Regions from separate parts of the Streptomyces taklimakanensis genome, predicted to be linked through region 2. Evidence: riboswitches for the same ligand, from Rfam matches in the RefSeq annotation. Region 2 holds a riboswitch; each other region holds the start of a gene.
The links. Region 2 has a riboswitch for cobalamin ahead of F0L17_RS04830 (cobalamin biosynthesis protein). Riboswitches for the same ligand answer to the same signal wherever they lie in the genome.
Positions count from the first base shown of each region.

Region 1 (2,193 bases), 4.1 Mb from region 2:
CGGCGAGCCCGTACGCGCGCAGCGCCGCGGCCACCTTCTCCACGCCCTCGACGGTGCGCACGGTCGGGTTCATGGCCTGGCCGCCGAGCAGGACGTACCGCTTGTTCCGGACGGCGTCCATGGTGCGGGTGACCGGGTGGGACTCCAGGAACTCGATCTTCTTCTCCGCGCTCTCGGCCGTCTGCGACCTGCGGGTGAGGTCGCCGATCACCAGGACGTCGGGGTCGCGGTCGGCGACGGTCTCCCAGTTGACCTGGGGCCACTCCTCGCGGCTGTCGTCGAAGACGTTCTCCGCGCCGAGCGCGCGGGTGATGACACCGGGGGCGCCGCAACAGCCCGCCATGTAGGGGGCTTCGGAGTTGGCGAACCAGTACAGGAGCGTCACGCCGGAGGCGTCGACGCCCGAGGTGGCCTCCTCGACGCGCGCCCTGAGGTCGGAGACGAGCCTCTCGCCGCGCTCCTCGACCCCGAACACCCGGGCCAGGTCGCGGATCTCGCCGTAGACCGTCTCCAGGGTCAGCGGGGCGGTGCGCACGCCGTCGCCGTCGCCGCTGTTGTCCTTGCCGGTGCAGTCGGCGGGGGAGAGGTAGGTGGGCACACCGAGGTCCTCGAACCGCTCGCGGGTGGCCACGCCCCCCTTGCCGAGCGTGGAGGCGAAGGAGGCGGCGACGAAGTCGGGCTCGGCGGCCAGCACTTTCTCGAAGGACGGGGTGTCGTCGGCGAGTCTGGGCACCGCCGCGCCCGCCGTCGCCAGCGCTTCGGGTAGCGGGTCGGTCCAGGTGGCGGTGCCGACCATCCGGTCGGCGAGACCGAGGGAGAGCAGGATCTCGGTGGTGCCCTGGTTCAACGAGACGGCTCGCCGCGGTGCGGCGGCGATCTCCACCGTCCGCCCGCAGTTGTCGAGCGTCACCGGGTGGCCGCTCTCCCCCCGCGGCGACGACGGAGGCGGCGAGGACACGCCCTGAGCGCAGCCGGCCAGGAGCGCGACTCCCGACAGGAGCAGGACGGAACGGCGGACGAGGCGCGCGATCGGCACGGAACTTCCCCAGGTGTCGGGGGCTCGTACGCGAAGCCCCGTCGGACAGTGCCCCTCCACCGCGGGACGTACCGGGCGGAGGCCGCCAGCAGGTCTTCGGACTCGGGATCACCCGGACGAGGCGCCTTCCCGGACCGCGACAGCCGTCCAGTGGCCGATGCCCCACCCGTCACCCTCACCGCTGCGCGTCAGCTCCGGATTCGCACCGGATTCCCTGACCCACGCACGTGGGTTCGACTGGCCTCGGCAAATTACCACAGGGAGCGGAGACGCCCGGACGCGCGCCGACCGCGCCGATCCGTCCGAGCGCGGGCGCACCGACGGCGCGGGCGCCGGAAGCGGTGTGGCGCGGCGGCTCGGGGCCGCCGCGCCACGGGTGCGGTGCTTCAGGGGGCGGGGGTCAGCCCGCGCTACAGGAGACCGTCGGCCAGGTCCAGTTGCCGTTGTGTCTGATGGTGACGCCCCAGTTGTTGCCGTTGCCGTTGGGCCTGGCGGTCAGTACCTGGCTGCTGGGCCAGTTGGCGCTGATGTTCCAGGTGGCGATGATCTCGGCGGGGGACGGGACGTTCATCGTCACGGTCCAGTTGCTGGAGCCGGACACCGAGACGTTGAGGTTGTACCGGTCGTCCCACCTGTCTCCCGCGGACAGGGTCGCGGTGCAGCCGCCACCGCCACCGCCACCACCGCCGCCACCGCCGCCACCACCGCCGGTGCCGCCCACGGTGATGTTGGAGCTGCCGCTGCTCTGGTAGCCCTCGGTCGCCATGATCATGTAGTCGTGGCTGCCCAGGTTCATCCCGTGACGGGCCCACGCGTCGAAGTGGTTGCCGGTGGTGATGGTTCCGCCCGTCCGCTTCGACTGCCGGACGCTCCAGAACTGCTTGAAGGTCTTGGTGCCCTCGATGGAAGGAGCGTTGTACCGCGTCGTCTCGTAGATGTCGTAGGTGCCGCCGTCGCTGGTGACCGTGCCCTTGTACGTCCCCGTGGGCCGGTAGGTGCCCCAGTTGTCGACGATGTAGTACTCCACGAGCGGGTTCCTCGACCACCCGTAGAGGGTCAGGTACGCGTTGCCGGACGGGTTGAAGCTGCCCGAGTAGGTCACGGTCCGGCGTCCGCCGGTGCTCCAGCCCTTGCCGATGACGAAGTTGCCGGTGTTG
Region 1 covers NZ_WIXO01000001.1:5,161,462-5,163,654, forward strand. The annotation lists gene F0L17_RS22710 (ABC transporter substrate-binding protein) at 1-1,036, opposite strand, end outside; cobalamin riboswitch at 1,107-1,293, opposite strand; gene F0L17_RS22715 (glycoside hydrolase family 11 protein) at 1,437-2,193, opposite strand, start outside.
Region 1: linked by a shared signal. The riboswitch ahead of F0L17_RS22710 (ABC transporter substrate-binding protein) and the one ahead of F0L17_RS04830 (cobalamin biosynthesis protein) in region 2 are both predicted to bind cobalamin.

Region 2 (2,193 bases):
TCGCCGCGGGGTCCGCCCTGCTGGCCACCCAGGGCGACTGGGGCGTCACCACGGTCGCGATCCTGGCCGTGCTCGCCGTCGCCGCCATCTGGTTCGCCTCCCGTCGGGAGCCGGTGGACCACACCAACGTCAACGACGTCGAGCCGACCGCCACCGAGCGGCAGGGGACCGAGGACCCGGGCGTGGTCACCGCTGCCCTGCAGGCCGTCGCGCCGCCGCCGACCACCGCCGCCCTGGGGGACGCCGAGGCGACCGACCGGGACGACCGGGCCGGGAAGACCACCGTCTCCGCCCCGTGAGGCACCGACCCGCCACATCCCCCCGTCCCGTACCCACGCGGATCCCGCACGGGTCGTAAGTCGCAAAGGAAGAAGCACCATGGACATCGACTGGGCCGCTCTCGGCCAGGTCTTCGGGGTCAGCCTCGTGATGACGGTCGGCCTGGTGGGCGTGTTCACCCTGGGCATCATCGGCTCCGCCGGCGGACGCAGGGCCTCGGCCGGCACCACGTCCCCGGCCCGTCTCGGCTCCTACGCCTGCTACGCCCTGTGCGCGGCGGCCGTGGCCTACGGCATCTACATCATCGCGGCCTGAGTCCGGGCCCCGCCTCCGCTCCTTCCGCCGCCCACGGGCGGGGTCGGGGCGTCGAGGGGGCTCCCCGGACGGGCAGAGCGCCGAACGGGCGCCCGGCGGACGACGCCGGGCGCCCGTTCGGTGTTCCGGGCGCGCGCCTCGTACCGCGCGCCGACGGGCGCGCACCGCGCACACCGCGTCCGTGTGCGCTTCCGCACAGTGCGCCGTCGCAGGTCATCGCCGAGTTGACGCGTCCCCGTGGGCGTGGTGGACTTCCCGTTGCCCAACGGCGGCAGGAGAGGAAGCCGGTGCGAATCCGGCGCGGTCCCGCCACTGTCACCGGGGAGCGCCCCCCACCCAGCGTCACGGCCCGTACATCGGGTTGGAAGGCCGGGGGAAGCGCCGATCCGGGAGCCAGGAGACTCTCGCCGCCGGTCACGTCGAGCCAGGGCGAGGACCCTGAGTGAGGACACCGCCATGCACGGCAGCCTGCCCGCGTTCACACCCCCACGTTCCCCAGCACACGGAACCCCACGAGGTGTGACGGCCCGCTGACACGATGCGTGCCCACCGCACCCACCACGCGGCAGTCGTCTCCCCGGCCACCGTCACCTCCTCTCCCGACCCGACCGGTTCCACGGAACCCGCCCCACCCGGCCCCGGCGCGGGCCGGGCCTACGGGATGCTGCTGGGACACCTGCTCGACCTGGTCGTCGGCGACCCCCGCCGCGGGCACCCCGTCGCCGCCTTCGGACGTGCCGCCGCAGCGGTCGAGCGCCTGCTGTGGCGCGACCACCGCGGCGCGGGCGCCCTGTACACCGCCGTGTGCGCGGGCGGCGCCACGGCCGCCGCGGCGGTGCTGGAGCGCGCCGCGCGCCGGTCCCCCACCGCCCGCACCACGGTGACGGCCGCCGCCACCTGGTCGGTGCTCGGCGGCAGCGGCCTGGCGCGCGAGGCCCGGACGATCGCCGCCGCGCTGGAGTCGGGCGACGTGGAGGCCGCGCGCGCCCGACTGCCGCACCTGTGCGGCCGGGACCCGCGGGCGCTGGACGCCGACGGCATCGCCCGCGCGGTGGTGGAGTCCGTCGCCGAGAACACCTCCGACGCCGTGGTGGGCGCGCTGGTGTGGGGGGCGGCCGCGGGCGTGCCGGGACTGGTCGGCTTCCGCGCCGTCAACACCCTGGACGCGATGGTGGGCCACCGTTCACCGCGCCATCTGCGCTTCGGCTGGGCCTCGGCCCGGCTGGACGACGTCGCGGGCCGGCCCGGTTCCCGGCTGACCGCGCTGCTGGCCGTCCTCGCCGGTCCGAACCCGCGCGGCGCGGTGGACGCCTGGCGCGCGGACGCCCACCGCCACCCCAGCCCCAACGCGGGTGTGGTGGAGGCCGCGTTCGCGGGCGCGCTGGGCGTGCGGTTGGGCGGGCCGCTGTCGTACGGGGGGCGGGTCGAGCACCGTCCGGTGCTCAACGCCTCCGGCCGCCCGGTGCGCGCGGCGGACATCGAGCGTGCGGTGCGGCTGTCGCGCCGGGTGGGCGCGTTGGCCCTGGTGCTGTGCGCCGGCGCCGGCGCGCTGCGGGAGAGGGGAGCCGCCCGCCGGGCGGCTCGTCGGAAGGCCCCGGG
Region 2 covers NZ_WIXO01000001.1:1,076,726-1,078,918, forward strand. The annotation lists gene F0L17_RS04820 (inorganic phosphate transporter) at 1-299, shown strand, start outside; gene F0L17_RS04825 (hypothetical protein) at 379-594, shown strand; cobalamin riboswitch at 873-997, shown strand; gene F0L17_RS04830 (cobalamin biosynthesis protein) at 1,256-2,193, shown strand, end outside.

Region 3 (2,193 bases), 450 kb from region 2:
GCGGAGCGACCCCCGCGTAGCGGCCGAGCTCGGGCTCGACGTCTCCGGCCGGCACGGTGACGCGCTCGCCGGCGGGGGTCAGCGCGCTGAAGCCCTCGGCGAGGAAGTCGTAGACGGTGTCGGCGTACAGCCGCGCCGCGCGGTCGTCCTCGGCGCCGCCGTAGCGGGCCACCACCGGGTACCAGGCGTCCGGGTCACGGCGTTCGGCGGCGTCCAGGCCCACCGCGTCGGCGTGGGCGCGCAGGACGGCGGCGCCGCCGAGGATGTTGGCGGCGGTGTCCCGCCTCAGCTCCGCCTCCGGTCGGCCGGTCAGTTCGGCGGCCTCGCCCAGGGTGTCCCGAGTGGCGTTGTCCACCAGGTGCATCACGCCGTAGCCGCCCGCGTGGCTGGGCTTTCCGTCGTGGTCGTCGAGATGGGTCTCCCCGTAGCCGACGGCGACGAGGAGGTCGCGGGGGACCTGGAACTCCTCGGCGGCCCGCTCGAACGCCCGATTCACCGGTGCGCGCGCCGCCCGCTCGGCGGGTTGGGCGCCGGCGGGTTGGGCGCCGACGAGCAGGGCGGCCGCGGTCAGACCGCCGACGACGGTCGGCAGCACCCGTCCGCGGGTGGGGGGACGCAGGGACATTCTTCCTCCCGGTCAGCATGTGCGTGGGGGGTGAGCACGCGCTGCTCGCTCACGCCGATGGACTGGGGAGTTCCTATCGGCAAGACATGAACACGTCAATAACGCCCCGACAACGGCGCCTCTCCCGCCCACCACCCGACGGGAACCGGACGCACGCGCCGGGAGACGCCGAACACGGACGCGCCACCATCACCGAGTCCACCCGCCGAGTCCGTCCGCCGATCCCGCCACCGCCCACGGGGACGCCCCCGATGCGACCGTCCCCGCACCGGGGGATTCCGACCCCCCGAAGAGGGTGGCGTCCCGAACTACGCGCGTCAACGAAATGCGCCGACGGCGACGGGAGTTCATTGGTCGCACCTCTGGAGGGGAAGCGGGGGACGGCGGCGGGAAGGGGCGCGCCGGCACCCGGGCCACGGTGTGATCCTCCTCCCGGCGGCGACGACGCTCCCCCCGCGGCCCGTTAGAGTGAGCCGGAGAACGTCTGTGTCCGAGTGGGGAAAGCCGGTGCGAATCCGGCGCTGACCCGCAACCGTGAGCGCGGCGGGCCCCGTCCGCCGGTGCGAGCCGGAGCACCCGCCCGGACGCGAAGGCTCCCGGTGCCGCCTCCCCGCCCCGCGTGGACGCGGCGCCGGCGCCGGCACCGTCGAGGAATGCGGAGCCGAGCCCGGTGTGCCCCGTGCGCGAGCGCGGCCGGCCGTCCGTGCCCGGCCGGCACCACCCTCGGGAACGCACGAGAAAGGCACCGCCATGTCCCTGCGTCGCACCGCCGCGGCCCTGACCGCGGCCACCGCGCTCTGCGCGGTCGCGGCCCCGTCCGCCGCCGCCGACGAGTCACCGCCCGCGCAGGCCCCGACGCAGACCCCGACGCAGCGGGAGCTGCCGTCCGCGTTGTACGGGCAGGGCGATCCGCAGTACGACGCCGTGTGGCGACAGTCCACGGCACTGCTGGCCCAGGACACGGTCGGGGTGGAGCCCGCGGAGAAGGCCGTGGAGTGGCTGGTCCGACAGCAGTGCGAGGACGGCTCCTTCGCCGCCTACCGCCCCGACCCCACCGAGCCGTGCACGACCGAGACGGCGGCCGACGTCAACGCCACCGCCCTCGCCGTCCAGGCGCTGGCCGCCCTCGGCGGGCACGACGAGCGGGTGGAGCGGGCCGTGGAGTGGCTGAAACTCGTTCAGAACGACGACGGCGGCTGGGGCTACGCCCCGGGCGAGGACAGCGACGCCAACTCCGTCTCCGTCGTGATCGGCGCCCTGGTGGCGGCCGGCGAGGACCCGGCCGAGGTCCGCGCGGCGGGGGACGGGAGGACCCCGTACGACTCCCTGCTGGGCTTCCGGCTGGGTTGCGACGCCGAGGCCGACGAGCGCGGCGCCTTCGCCCACCGACCGGACGAGGGCCGGCTGTACGCCAACGACGACGCCACGGCCGCCGCCGTCCCGGCCGCCCTCGGCGAGGACCTGCTCGTCGAGCCCGGCGGGAGCGACGGCGGCGCCCCGCGGGCCGCCCCCGCCTGCGAGGCCGGCGAGGCCGACGGGAAAACCCGGCAGCCGACCCCCGAGGAGGC
Region 3 covers NZ_WIXO01000001.1:1,526,810-1,529,002, forward strand. The annotation lists gene F0L17_RS06740 (peptidoglycan-binding protein) at 1-625, opposite strand, end outside; cobalamin riboswitch at 1,101-1,223, shown strand; gene F0L17_RS06745 (prenyltransferase/squalene oxidase repeat-containing protein) at 1,376-2,193, shown strand, end outside.
Region 3: linked by a shared signal. The riboswitch ahead of F0L17_RS06745 (prenyltransferase/squalene oxidase repeat-containing protein) and the one ahead of F0L17_RS04830 (cobalamin biosynthesis protein) in region 2 are both predicted to bind cobalamin.

Region 4 (2,193 bases), 2.9 Mb from region 2:
ACCGCCTGGTGAGGGAACCCGTCTTCATCATCTCCTCCATCCGCTCCGGGTCCACGCTGCTGAGGATGCTCCTGGACGCGCACTCCCGACTGCGCGCGCCCCACGAGCTGCATCTGCGCCGTCTGGAAGTACACCCCACCACCCGGCTCGCCTCGGAGGCGATGCGGGAGCTGGACCTGGACCGGGCCGATCTGGAGCACCTGCTGTGGGACCGGGTCCTCCACCGCGAACTGGTCCGCAGCGGCAAGTCGGTGATCGTGGAGAAGACCCCGGCCAACGCCTTCGCGTGGCGGCGCGTCAAGGCGTGCTGGCCCGACGCGCGCTTCGTCTTCCTGCTGCGCCACCCCGCCTCCATCGCCGCCTCCTGGCACGACTCCGACCCGTCGAAGCGGACGATGGAGGAGGCCGTCGCCGAGGCCCTGCGCTACGCGGAGGCGGTCCAGGAGGCGCGCGAGAACCTCTCCGGAATCACCGTCCGCTACGAGGACCTCACCGAGGACCCGGCCCGCGAACTGCGCCGTGTCTGCGAGTTCCTGGGCGTGGAGTGGGAGCCGGAGATGGTGGAGTACGGCGACCGCGCCTCGGGGCGGTTGCGCAGGGGCCTGGGGGACTGGCGGGAGAAGATCCGCACCGGCCGCGTCCAGGCAGCCCGTCCCCTCCCGGCCCTCTCCGAGGTGCCCGAGCCGCTGCGCCCCCTGTGCGAGGCGTGGGGCTACACCACCGAGCGGACGGAGACCGCGACCGGCTGACGGCGTGCCGCTCCCCGCGGCGCCGCGTCCCCCACCGGACGCGGCGCCGCGGCGTTCCGGGCCCCTCCCGCCTCCCGCCACCTCCCTCCGGCGGCCGCCGCCCCCTCTCCCCTCCCGGACCCACGAGGCGCCGCAACACAACATGTAGGGGTGATGGACACAGTCGGCACTAGATGTATGCTCATCTCGCTGTCGCCGCAGGGGAATCCGGTGGGAATCCGGAACTGTCCCGCAACGGTGTGCGACGGGCTGCCCCCGTGTCGTCCGCACGAGCCGAGCCGCCCGCCACGAGTCCGAGGACCTGCCGACGGTGTCTCAGTCACGTCCGGGCCTCGTGGGGTGGGCCGACGGACGCGCGCGGTCGTGCCCGCACCGGTCGGGCGTGCCCGCACGTCCGTCGCGCTCTCCTCCCCACGGGCCGCAGGCCCCACGAGGGAGATCACCGAGTTGACCATCTCAGCGGCGGAGCCCGTCCCGGCCTCCGCTCCGGAGGACGACGACCGCCCCGGTACCGCGCTGCTGCGCACCCTGACCGAGCTCAGCGCCGACCTGCCCGCCACCGACCCCGGCCGGGTCGCCGCCGCCGCGCTGCGCGGCCGTCATCCCGGCTCCGACGAGGCGGAGTTGCGGTCCCTGGCCACCGAGGCCGCCGCCGGCCTCATCGCCGAGGAACCCCAGTACTCACGGCTCGCGGCCCGGCTGCTCGTCCGGGCGATCCGCGCGGAGGCCGCCGGACAGGGGGCGGTGTCCTTCTCGGCCTCGGTCGCGGTCGGCCGGCGCGAGGGACTGATCGCCGACCGTACGGCCGAGTTCGTCGCCGAACACGCCGCGCGGCTCGACACACTGGTGGAACGGGCCGTGGCGGACGGTGCCGACGACCGCTTCGGCTACTTCGGGCTGCGCACCCTCCACTCCCGCTACCTGCTGCGCCATCCGGTGACCCGGCAGGTGATCGAGACCCCACAGCACTTCCTGCTGCGGGTGGCCTGCGGCCTGGCCCTCGACTCCTCCGGGCGCGCGGTGGAGGAGGTCGCCGAGCTCTACCGGCTCACCAGCACACTGTCCTACCTGCCCTCCTCCCCCACCCTGTTCAACTCCGGCACCCGGCATCCGCAGATGTCCTCCTGCTACCTGCTGGACTCCCCCAGGGACGAGCTGGACTCCCTCTACGAGCGCTACCACCAGGTCGCGCGGCTGTCGAAGCACGCCGGCGGCATCGGACTGTCCTTCTCCCGCATCCGCTCGCGCGGTTCGCTGATCCGCGGCACCAACGGGCACTCCGGCGGCATCGTGCCGTTCCTGCGGACGCTGGACGCCTCGGTCGCGGCCGTCAACCAGGGCGGCCGGCGCAAGGGAGCGGCCTGTGTCTATCTGGAGACCTGGCACGCGGACGTCGAGGAGTTCCTCGAACTGCGCGACAACACCGGCGAGGACGCCCGCCGCA
Region 4 covers NZ_WIXO01000001.1:4,004,469-4,006,661, reverse strand. The annotation lists gene F0L17_RS17825 (sulfotransferase family protein) at 1-749, shown strand, start outside; cobalamin riboswitch at 897-1,072, shown strand; gene F0L17_RS17820 (ribonucleoside-diphosphate reductase subunit alpha) at 1,197-2,193, shown strand, end outside.
Region 4: linked by a shared signal. The riboswitch ahead of F0L17_RS17820 (ribonucleoside-diphosphate reductase subunit alpha) and the one ahead of F0L17_RS04830 (cobalamin biosynthesis protein) in region 2 are both predicted to bind cobalamin.